DNA from 3 places in the Pelorhabdus sp. sgz311001 genome. Region 1 is predicted to be linked to each of the others. Evidence: riboswitches for the same ligand, from Rfam matches in the RefSeq annotation. Region 1 holds a riboswitch; each other region holds the start of a gene.

Region 1 (3,073 bases):
CTTGGCAAGGCGATGCTCTACCACTGAGCTACTTCCGCAATATGGCGACCCGGATGGGACTTGAACCCACGACCTCCGCCGTGACAGGGCGGCATTCTAACCAACTAAACTACCGGGCCGAACCAGCTTTTATATAATAACATATTATATATACTTTGGCAAGAACTTTTTACTAGTACTTTTTCTTCTCGCATTTACCTTAGCAGCAGCTTTGACAAAACTGCTTGGAGACAAGAACTTCCTCTAAAGATGCAGGTCTCCCTAAATAATAACCTTGCCCACAATCAACTTCTAATTTCTTTAAAATATGCCAAATGGCATCATTTTCGACAAACTCAGCAATCGTTTTCTTTCCCAACGTATGGGCTACCGCATTCATCGCTTGTACAAGAGCCTGTTGCTTGGGATTATTCTCTAGGTTTCTTACAAAGGATCCATCAATTTTCAAATAGTCAACTGGCAGCTTTCCTAAGTGAGAAAAAGAAGAGAAACCGACACCAAAATCATCTAGAGCAAAATGACAGCCGAGCTTCTTTAAACCATTAATCCATTTTTCTACTATTGATAAATCCTTGATTGTCGCACTTTCTGTAATCTCAAAACCAAGTCGATTTGGCTCTATGCCGCTTTCTAGTATAGAGCGTTCAATCCAGCTTAAGAGCCCTTCATCACTCAGGGTAAAACCTGATAAGTTCACAAAAATTCTTAACTGCGGCTGATTTTCAAGTACCGAAAGTGTTTTCGATATCACCCAGCGATCAATAGAGGCTATGAGACCACTCTTTTCCGCCACAGGAATAAAGTCAACTGGTGAAATAATATGGTCACCATCTATTAGCCGGATCAGCGCCTCATAATGAATAATGCCCTTGCCTGACTGATAAATAGGCTGAAACACTAGTTTAAACTGATCACGTCGTAATGCCTGATAAATTAAAGCCACTTTGCGATTCATTTCAAAAATACGACGACGGTCATCAATATCACTGATAAGCATAACCCGGTTTTTTCCGGCTTCCTTAGCCTGATGAACCGCGGCATCTACATAAGAAAAAATACGTTTTACTTCAACCGCTTCATCAATATAGACAATACCAATACTTGCCGTAACGCGAAGAGGAATTTTGCTGGCATCGACATAAAAGTTTTCTTTTTCTAATGTTTTTAAGAGCCTTGTAGCCATGCAGTTCGCCTTTTCCAAGGTAGTCTCATACAGAAAAATTAAAAACTCATCGCCGCCTAAACGGGCTAAAAAATCACCTTTACGCAGGTTGCGCTTCAATAATTTTACAGCCTGTTGCAATAAACGGTCACCCGCCTTATGGCCATACGAATTATTGACAAGATTAAAATTATCAAAATCAAGTAGCAGTAACGCGCTTTTTTGCGCCACACAACCATTTGTGCCTGTCTTTTTCAAATGTTCTTCTAAATAGTAGCGGTTTGGAATATCTGTAAGATAATCATAGTGGGCCAAATGCCATAGTCTTTCTTCCATCTGCTTGCGATGACTAATATCACGGATAATACTCAATAAAACAGGCACCCCAGCTACAATGCTTCGTTGCGATTGAACCTGCACGTAAAAAACCGTACCATTTTTCCGCTTATGCTTTGCTTCAAAACAAACGCCGGCGGCTCCGGCTAATTTCATCTGTTCTAAAATTAGAGCTGCTTCCGTACCGTCTTCCCGCACATCAAAAATCGTTAAAGCTGTGAGTTCTTCCGCTGAGTAGCCATAGACACGAAGCGCAGCATCATTACCTGCTAGAATTTGCCCTTCTAAAGCTATAAATAAAATAATATCTCCTGTCTTTTCTGCGAGAACCTGATATTTTTGAATCTGCGCTTCTATTTCGGCAAACAAAATCTTTTCTTGCGCCTTTCCTACCGACTCAGAATCATTTTTCTTCACAAAAAATCCTCCTACCTCGCGCTCTCAAAAAAATAAAAGACCAGGCCTGACACCTGGTCTATCTATACAGGGAGCAACCTGGCAATCATAGACATCCTGTCTTTAGACCCATAGCTTTGCGTCCTTATCTTTCGATAAGTTTGCCATATTCATTATCTTTATTTATATCATAACATGCTAATAACTGTCAATTCAGGACTTCTTAAATAGTTTACTTAAATTTTCCGACTGCCCCGTTTGGTAATAGGAGTTCCGGCTTTGCAAGCGGGACATTCTTCTGGTGCAAAAGACGCCACATCAAGATGCAACAACGCCTCAGTCGGCGCTTCAAAGGAAGCTTTACCACCGCTGCGATCCACAAGAATCCCCACCCCAGCAATAATTCCGCCTGTTGGTTTAATTGTGTCAATCACTTCCTGCACCGAGCCACCTGTTGTAACGATATCTTCCACGACGAGAACGCGTTCACCGGGATCGACGTAAAAACCGCGCCGCAGTGCCATTTTGCCGTTTTCCCTTTCCGTAAAGAGCGCTCTTGTACCAAGCTCTTTAGCCACTTCATGAGCCAAAAGAATACCGCCAGTCATCGGTCCGATAACTACGTCAATCTTAGCATCACGAAATTTTTCAGCTAAAGCTTTGCATAACGTTTCGGTATGTTTCGGCTGCTGCAGTACCTGAAATTTCTCAACATACATCATACTATGACGGCCAGAGGTCAATAGAAAATGGCCTTCTAAAATCGCCCCAGTTTGTATAAATAACTCTTTTACTTCTGCTTCAGTCATCATACCGTCTCCATTTCTGCTAGTATTTTTTCTACGGCCAAGTTCTTGTCGGCCGCCTGCGTAATAGGCCGCCCAATAACTAAATGCGTTGCCCCTGCCGTAAGAGCCGCTGCTGGCGTACTGGCGCGACTTTGATCTTGCAATGCTGCTCCGGCTGGTCGAATTCCCGGCGTGACGATCAAGAAGTCGTCGCCGCAGGCTTTTCGAATCATCGCGGCTTCATGAGGCGAAGCGACAACGCCGTCCATCCCCGCCGATTTAGCTAGCTTAGCTAACGTTAAAACTTCTTCACCAATCGCAAGCGGGCAGCCCACTTGCTTCAAAGCTACCTCGTCCATACTTGTTAATATAGTAACAGCTAAAAGTTTGG
Region 2 (3,073 bases), on a different contig from region 1:
TTTATTGTACACTTGCCCCTCAAAATATTCAATGGATGCAAAAAGAGACCTGTCAAATCGACAAGTCTCTCTTATAATCTTTCTAAACTATTATATTAAAGATGAAATTTAGCAACAACATCTTGCAATTCCATAGCCATTTGCGCCAAAGTTTGGCTGGCTGAAGCAATCTCTTCCATCGAAGCCGACTGTTCTTGCGTCGCTGCTGAAATTGACTGAGTATCACAAGCCGTCGACGATGCAACGCCTCTGATGGCTTCTACAGAATTGACAACGTCATCACTGGCAGTCATCAGATTTTGCGCAGCCGAATTAATCGAACCAATTTGTCCCGTCAAGTCAAGAACCATGCGTTCAATAAACTGAAAACGCTCACCTGTTGTAGCAATAACTTGAGCCCCTCTAGATACTTCATCAGTTTCCCGATCCATAACGGTAACGGCTTCAGCTGTTTCGGATTGAATATCATGAATAATTCCCGTAATTTTCTCTGCTGCTTCATGGGACTGTTCAGCCAGCTTACGAACTTCTTCCGCTACAACGGCAAAGCCGCGTCCTTGCTCACCAGCCCGCGCCGCCTCAATAGCCGCATTGAGCGCCAGTAAATTCGTCTGACTGGCAATCCCGCTGATCATCGTAACAAATTCACCAATCTGCTGAGAACGTTCACCAAGACGGCGTACTACTTTTGCTGATGATACCACAGAATCTTGAATCAAATTCATTTGTTGCGTAGCTTGTGTTACGGCTTCGCCGCCCACGCTAGCAGCTTGTGCTGTTTCTTCGGATTTTTTGGTCACTTCCTGGGCATGTGATGTAATCTGATGAATCTCCTGCGACATAGCTTCCACTACACTGGCTGCTTTATCAATTTCTGTCGATTGATTGGTAGCGCCACCAGCCACACAGGTAACAGTTTCGGCCACTTGTGTCGCGGCCTGAGCTGACTGATTCGAGCTCGCTGTCAGCTCTTCACTAGCAGCAGCCACTTGTTGCGCTGACTTAGCTACACTTCCAACTAACTTCCGCAGATTTTCGCGCATATGCGAAAAAGAGCGGATCATATCAGCGATTTCATCATTGGCTTGATAAGAAATATTATGTACGCCCAAATCCCCATCGGCAATGCGCTGCGCCGCCTGCGACACATCATTGAGCGGCCGAGAGATTCGTCTAGCCAAATACCAGGCTAGTAAGGCGCCGATCACAAGAATAATTCCGTCAAGAATAAATAAGAGAGACTGAATCTTTGTTACATCGGCTTGAGTTTCCTGTCTTCTCAGCTCCATACGATCTTCTAAAAACTTAACAGTGTCTTCCATATTCTTATCGGCGGCAATAATCTTGGCGCCAGAAGCCGCAACCGCTTTCACCGCTTCCGCCTGGCCTTGGGTCTTTCGAAGGGTAAGTCCTTGCTCGGCAATTTTATCGTAATCAGCTAAAGAGGCTTTCAATTCGGCCACTTTCTGTTTGCCTTCAGGCGTAATCAACTTTCCCTCTAAGTCCGACAAAACAGTTGCTGTTTTCTTCTTTGATGCTTCATAACGATCAACATACTGTGGATCCGCTGACAAAATAAAGCCTCTGACTTCAGCCGACTGAGTACTCAGTTCGCGACTTAATTCTTTAATATCAACGACTAAAGGAACACTGCGTTTTAATAAGCCTTCATAATCTTCCTGCACCTTTTGAATTTGGAAATAGGTATAAATATTTAGACCCGTAAAAGCCAACACAATAAGAACACATACCAAGATAATTTGTTTACCAATTGTTACACGCATAATCGTCCCGCCTTTGTGCTTGATAAGTCCCGCTAGACCCTCAAATCAAAACTAACAACTAACCTCCCTTCCTGCGGCGTGCAGCTTTTTCGCTGCTATCTTTACCGTTCATCAACTACCTCATTTGTTAAGTATTGCAAACATAGCAAAAAATTCGACGCAGTGCTTTTCGGCGCCCCGGCGAATTCCCGCAAAAATCAAGCAACCTGGCTGTCTTAGAATATATACTTTCCTTAGACCCAATAGCTTTGCGTCCTTGTCTTTCGACAAGTTTGCTATATATTTCTATTTTACAATAATTAACGCCATAAGGCATTATAAAAACAAACAAAACTGTCGAATTCTATTCTGTACTGAAAGAAAAAAAATGTCAAGATAATTCTAAAAAATTCATTTCCTCTCATATTGTTTATCGCGAATATTAATCCCATACTCTTTGACTTTACGATAGAAGGTTGCAATGCTAATGCCTAGGGCTTGACATATAGCAAGTTTTCCCGCTGTAGAAACGCCAAAACGCGCCAAAGCTGCTAACAGCGCTTGATGTTCTAGTTCAGCAAAAGACACGATCGGTTTTGCCTTTTCTCTATCCGGTTCCCGATTAGACCCAAATTGTAAAGCAATCAGCTTCTGACTAAATATCTCGGCAAGCCACTGGCCAAAGCGTATTAATTTAACTTCTTGCCCTAAAAGTAGACTCCGCTGCTCCTGGTTGACAGCAAGTAAAATAAGCGTACCATAAACTCGGTTTTCTACTTGAATGGGAATACAAATTTCAGCAGCATCGGGACAACGTCCCCGCCGCGCACACGAACGGCACAAATCATGCAGTCTAGGATTGACTACTAAGAGAGGCTCTCGCAGCTTCATGCAGTAAGCTGATAAAGTCCCCTCCCCTACATACATTCCTCTTTCCTCACGATAAATTCCTGTTCCAACAATCACTTTCAAGTTGCAATCTACGACAACAGCTTCAAGGCTAAGAATATCTGCGACCATAATGACTGTATCCTGCAAAAACGATTCAATATCTGTTAGCGTTCCCATGTTTAGACGCCTCCTTTACTCAGTCTGTTTAAAAAAGAACAAAAAGCTCCCGGATTTCTCCGAGAGCTTCTTTGCTCTAATCATTTATTAAAATTTGCTTTACAATTTAAACCGTTGAATTTCCTGTTCTAAGGCTTTCGCCAAATCAGACAGACTCCGGCTAGCCGCCGCTACTTCTTCCATCGAAGCAGATTGCTCTTCTGTAGCAGCTGAAATCGTCTGAGTTTCCCCGGAATTTTCCT
Region 3 (3,073 bases), on a different contig from region 1:
TTGCTAATGTAACCATACCAAGAAAATACGTCGCCTGAATAACACCAGGCAAATCTTTACCAGGAATATGAAGTTCTTTAGGCAAAGCAGTTCCTGTCCCCATAAACACAGCATCATAACCGTCAGCAAAAAGCTCATCAACGGTTTTATCAGGACCGATTAAAATTCCTGTTTCAAATGAAACGCCCAATCTTTCAATTCGAGCAATTTCACGACGAACAACTTCTTTATTTAAACGGAATTCAGGAATTCCATACATCAAAACACCGCCAGGCTCTTTCTGCCCTTCAAAAACAGTTACAGTAAAACCTAGCTTCGCCAAATCACCTGCTACGGTTAATCCGGCAGGACCCGAACCAATTACGGCAACCTTCCCTTTATGAACGATTTTTTTATGAATTGGACTAATATCCATTTCTGCATCAAAATCAGCAATAAAACGTTCTAGTTTGCCAATCTTAATACCTGCGTTCTTTTTATTTAATATACAGGCAGCTTCGCACTGTTTTTCATGAGGACATACCCGCCCACATACAGCAGGAAGATTACTGCGTCTGGCAATCACTTCACTAGCAGCGCCAATATTCCCTTTAGCAAGTTCTGCGATAAAACTAGGAATTTCATTCTCAATCGGACAGCCTGTACGACAAAACGGTTTTGCACAATTAAGACAACGTTTTGCTTCCGCAATTGCCTCTTTCGTCGTAAAACCGGCGTCAATTTCATGAAAATCTAACGACTGTTCTTCAAAATTACTTTTTTGATCAATAAGCAATCCAATCCCCTCCACATCCATAAGCTTCTGCACTTCTATATTTTCTCGCTTGCAGTAAGCAAAAACCTTTGGATAACGAACAATATCCTCTAGTCTTAACAAAAGAATCGAATTTCCTATAGATAAAATTCGATTTTTTCTTATTGCTATCATACACTAAACATATAAAAATTTCTAGAATAATTAAATGGAGCGGCGGATTCTAAAAAAAAGACTACCGCACCAAGGAAAAACTCTAGCTTATCTTGTGATTTGTTTACGCACCCCTCACAACATAGGCTCGAAATCTTTCTTATATGCGGTAGCCCTTTACTATTTTCTAGAATACAAATGCTCTTATTGCTGCATTGCCAGCAAAGCCTCGTATTTTTTAATTTGAACCTGCATCTCACCATATTCACGACGTAAGCGAATATATTCTTTCGCAAGCCCGTCCTTTTCATCTTGTTCTTTTTTTTGCACTTTAAACTGATCGCTAATTTGGCATAGTAAAGCCAGAAAATCGTCCATTTCAACCGCCTTCGGTAAGAAAAAAGAAATTCCGCTAAGTGCTGCTTTCAGCAACAGCTGTGGTTCGATCATGCTATTAACAGCTAAAATAGATTGCTTCGTCGACACAGCACGAAGCTTTTGCGTAAAGTCAAACCCGTCAAAATCTCCCGAAAAATCCACTATAACCAAACTATATTCATCAGACTGTTGGCGATATGCACTTATTGCCGCAGCGACGTCCTCAAAAACATCGCAACAAAAATCTTTTTTTTTGCACTGCTCCTGCAATCGTTGCAGCCAAAGTTCGTCTTGGGTAACAAATAATAATTTCAACGCCATCCTCCTGCTCTTTGAAAAATAAAAAAACTGCCTGTTCATTCCGCTCTTACTTTGCGTGAATACAACCTGGCAGTCTTCGATATAAAATCATTAGACCCATGGCTTTGCGTCCCATCCTTTCAGAAGGTTTGCCAATCAGTAGAGCTTGTAAAGTTCTACTTATTTATTTTGTTTAATTATACTATACCGTAAAACAAAAGCGGAAACAAGTAGAAATGTGACAATATTTGTTGCTTAGCTCTTTTGTTTACAAACATTTATAAATAAACTACAATTAAACTAATGTCAAAAATTTATTTTAATTGTCTATCTAGGGAGAGACACATATGCTATTTAAAAATTTTCAATATAATCTACTAAAGGCAATCAGTGCTTTCGTCTGCCTTCTACCTTATTCGCTTGTCTGCCATATTGGACGAAGTCTAGGTTACCTCTTCTATCTTGTCGGTGCGCGCCAACGACGCCGTGCCATCAGTCAAAGCATGGATTGTCTGCAAATTTCATTGTCCGAGGCGAAACAAATCGTCCATACAGTTTTTGGTAATTTAGGACAAACCTTGATGGAAGTTCTCTATACGCCTGCCCTTACTCCAGAAAAAATCAAAAAACATATTGCGATTGAAGGTCTGGAGCATTTAAGGGGGGCCATTGAACAAGGACGCGGCGTGGTACTTCTTACCGCCCATATAGGTAATTGGGAGTGGCTCGGCGCAGTCCTAGCTAACACAGGACTGCCGATTACAACGATCGCCAAACCACAACCAAATCCTCACTATACGCGATTACTCAATGAATATCGCGAAAAAATGGGGCTGGAAGTATTTAATCGTAGTGGCGCCGAGCTTGTAAAAGCGGCACGAGCCTTAAAAAAGGGAAAAGCCCTAGGGTTTTTAGCAGATGAAGACGGTGGTGTTGACGGCATTTTTGTTGACTTTTTTAATCGAAAATCAGCCACGCCAGCAGGTCCGGCAGTATTTGCCCGCAAGTTCGGTTCTATTATTGTGCCGGCCTTTATTTTTCATCGTCCTGAGGGAGGCCATCAAATTGTTATCAAACCAGCTTTTCCTTATGAACGATACGATGATGAAACACAAGAACTTTATGAAAACACTGCAAAAATGACGCAAGCGATTGAAGAAGCGATTCGTAACCATCCATCAGACTGGATTTGGTTTCGCAAACGCTGGAATACAAAATATCCCAAACAATAAATTTAGGGCTGTCTTTAAGGAAGTACAAAAGATTTTGTAACTTCCTAGAGACAGCCTTTTTTAATGAAATAGCAAATTAAGTCAAAAAGATTTAATCTCCTCCTTTCAAAAGGAAGGATTTTCCTTTTGAGGAACGAATAGGTATTTATAGGGTGCAAGTGAAATTTTGTACAATCATTAGAAACTACGAATGATAGAGGTGCTGAACTTTGAAAAATGGCGATCTCATCTTACGACTGGAAGGAAATATCTTATC

The links. Region 1 has a riboswitch for cyclic di-GMP ahead of AC0MXB_RS15455 (putative bifunctional diguanylate cyclase/phosphodiesterase). Riboswitches for the same ligand answer to the same signal wherever they lie in the genome.
Region 2: linked by a shared signal. The riboswitch ahead of AC0MXB_RS10035 (methyl-accepting chemotaxis protein) and the one ahead of AC0MXB_RS15455 (putative bifunctional diguanylate cyclase/phosphodiesterase) in region 1 are both predicted to bind cyclic di-GMP.
Region 3: linked by a shared signal. The riboswitch ahead of AC0MXB_RS01495 (response regulator) and the one ahead of AC0MXB_RS15455 (putative bifunctional diguanylate cyclase/phosphodiesterase) in region 1 are both predicted to bind cyclic di-GMP.

The regions. Positions count from the first base shown of each region.
Region 1 is NZ_JBVXUT010000006.1:134,617-137,689, forward strand. Features, by position in the region: tRNA gene AC0MXB_RS15445 (tRNA-Gly) at 1-38, opposite strand, end outside; tRNA gene AC0MXB_RS15450 (tRNA-Asp) at 43-119, opposite strand; gene AC0MXB_RS15455 (putative bifunctional diguanylate cyclase/phosphodiesterase) at 200-1,915, opposite strand; cyclic di-GMP riboswitch class I at 1,985-2,070, opposite strand; gene pyrE (orotate phosphoribosyltransferase) at 2,131-2,703, opposite strand; gene pyrF (orotidine-5'-phosphate decarboxylase) at 2,703-3,073, opposite strand, start outside.
Region 2 is NZ_JBVXUT010000003.1:275,613-278,685, forward strand. Features, by position in the region: gene AC0MXB_RS10035 (methyl-accepting chemotaxis protein) at 96-1,784, opposite strand; cyclic di-GMP riboswitch class I at 1,982-2,071, opposite strand; gene AC0MXB_RS10040 (hypothetical protein) at 2,175-2,831, opposite strand; gene AC0MXB_RS10045 (methyl-accepting chemotaxis protein) at 2,931-3,073, opposite strand, start outside.
Region 3 is NZ_JBVXUT010000001.1:285,360-288,432, reverse strand. Features, by position in the region: gene AC0MXB_RS01500 (NAD(P)-dependent oxidoreductase) at 1-775, opposite strand, end outside; gene AC0MXB_RS01495 (response regulator) at 1,112-1,600, opposite strand; cyclic di-GMP riboswitch class I at 1,664-1,749, opposite strand; gene AC0MXB_RS01490 (lysophospholipid acyltransferase family protein) at 1,933-2,817, shown strand; gene AC0MXB_RS01485 (ATP-binding protein) at 3,027-3,073, shown strand, end outside.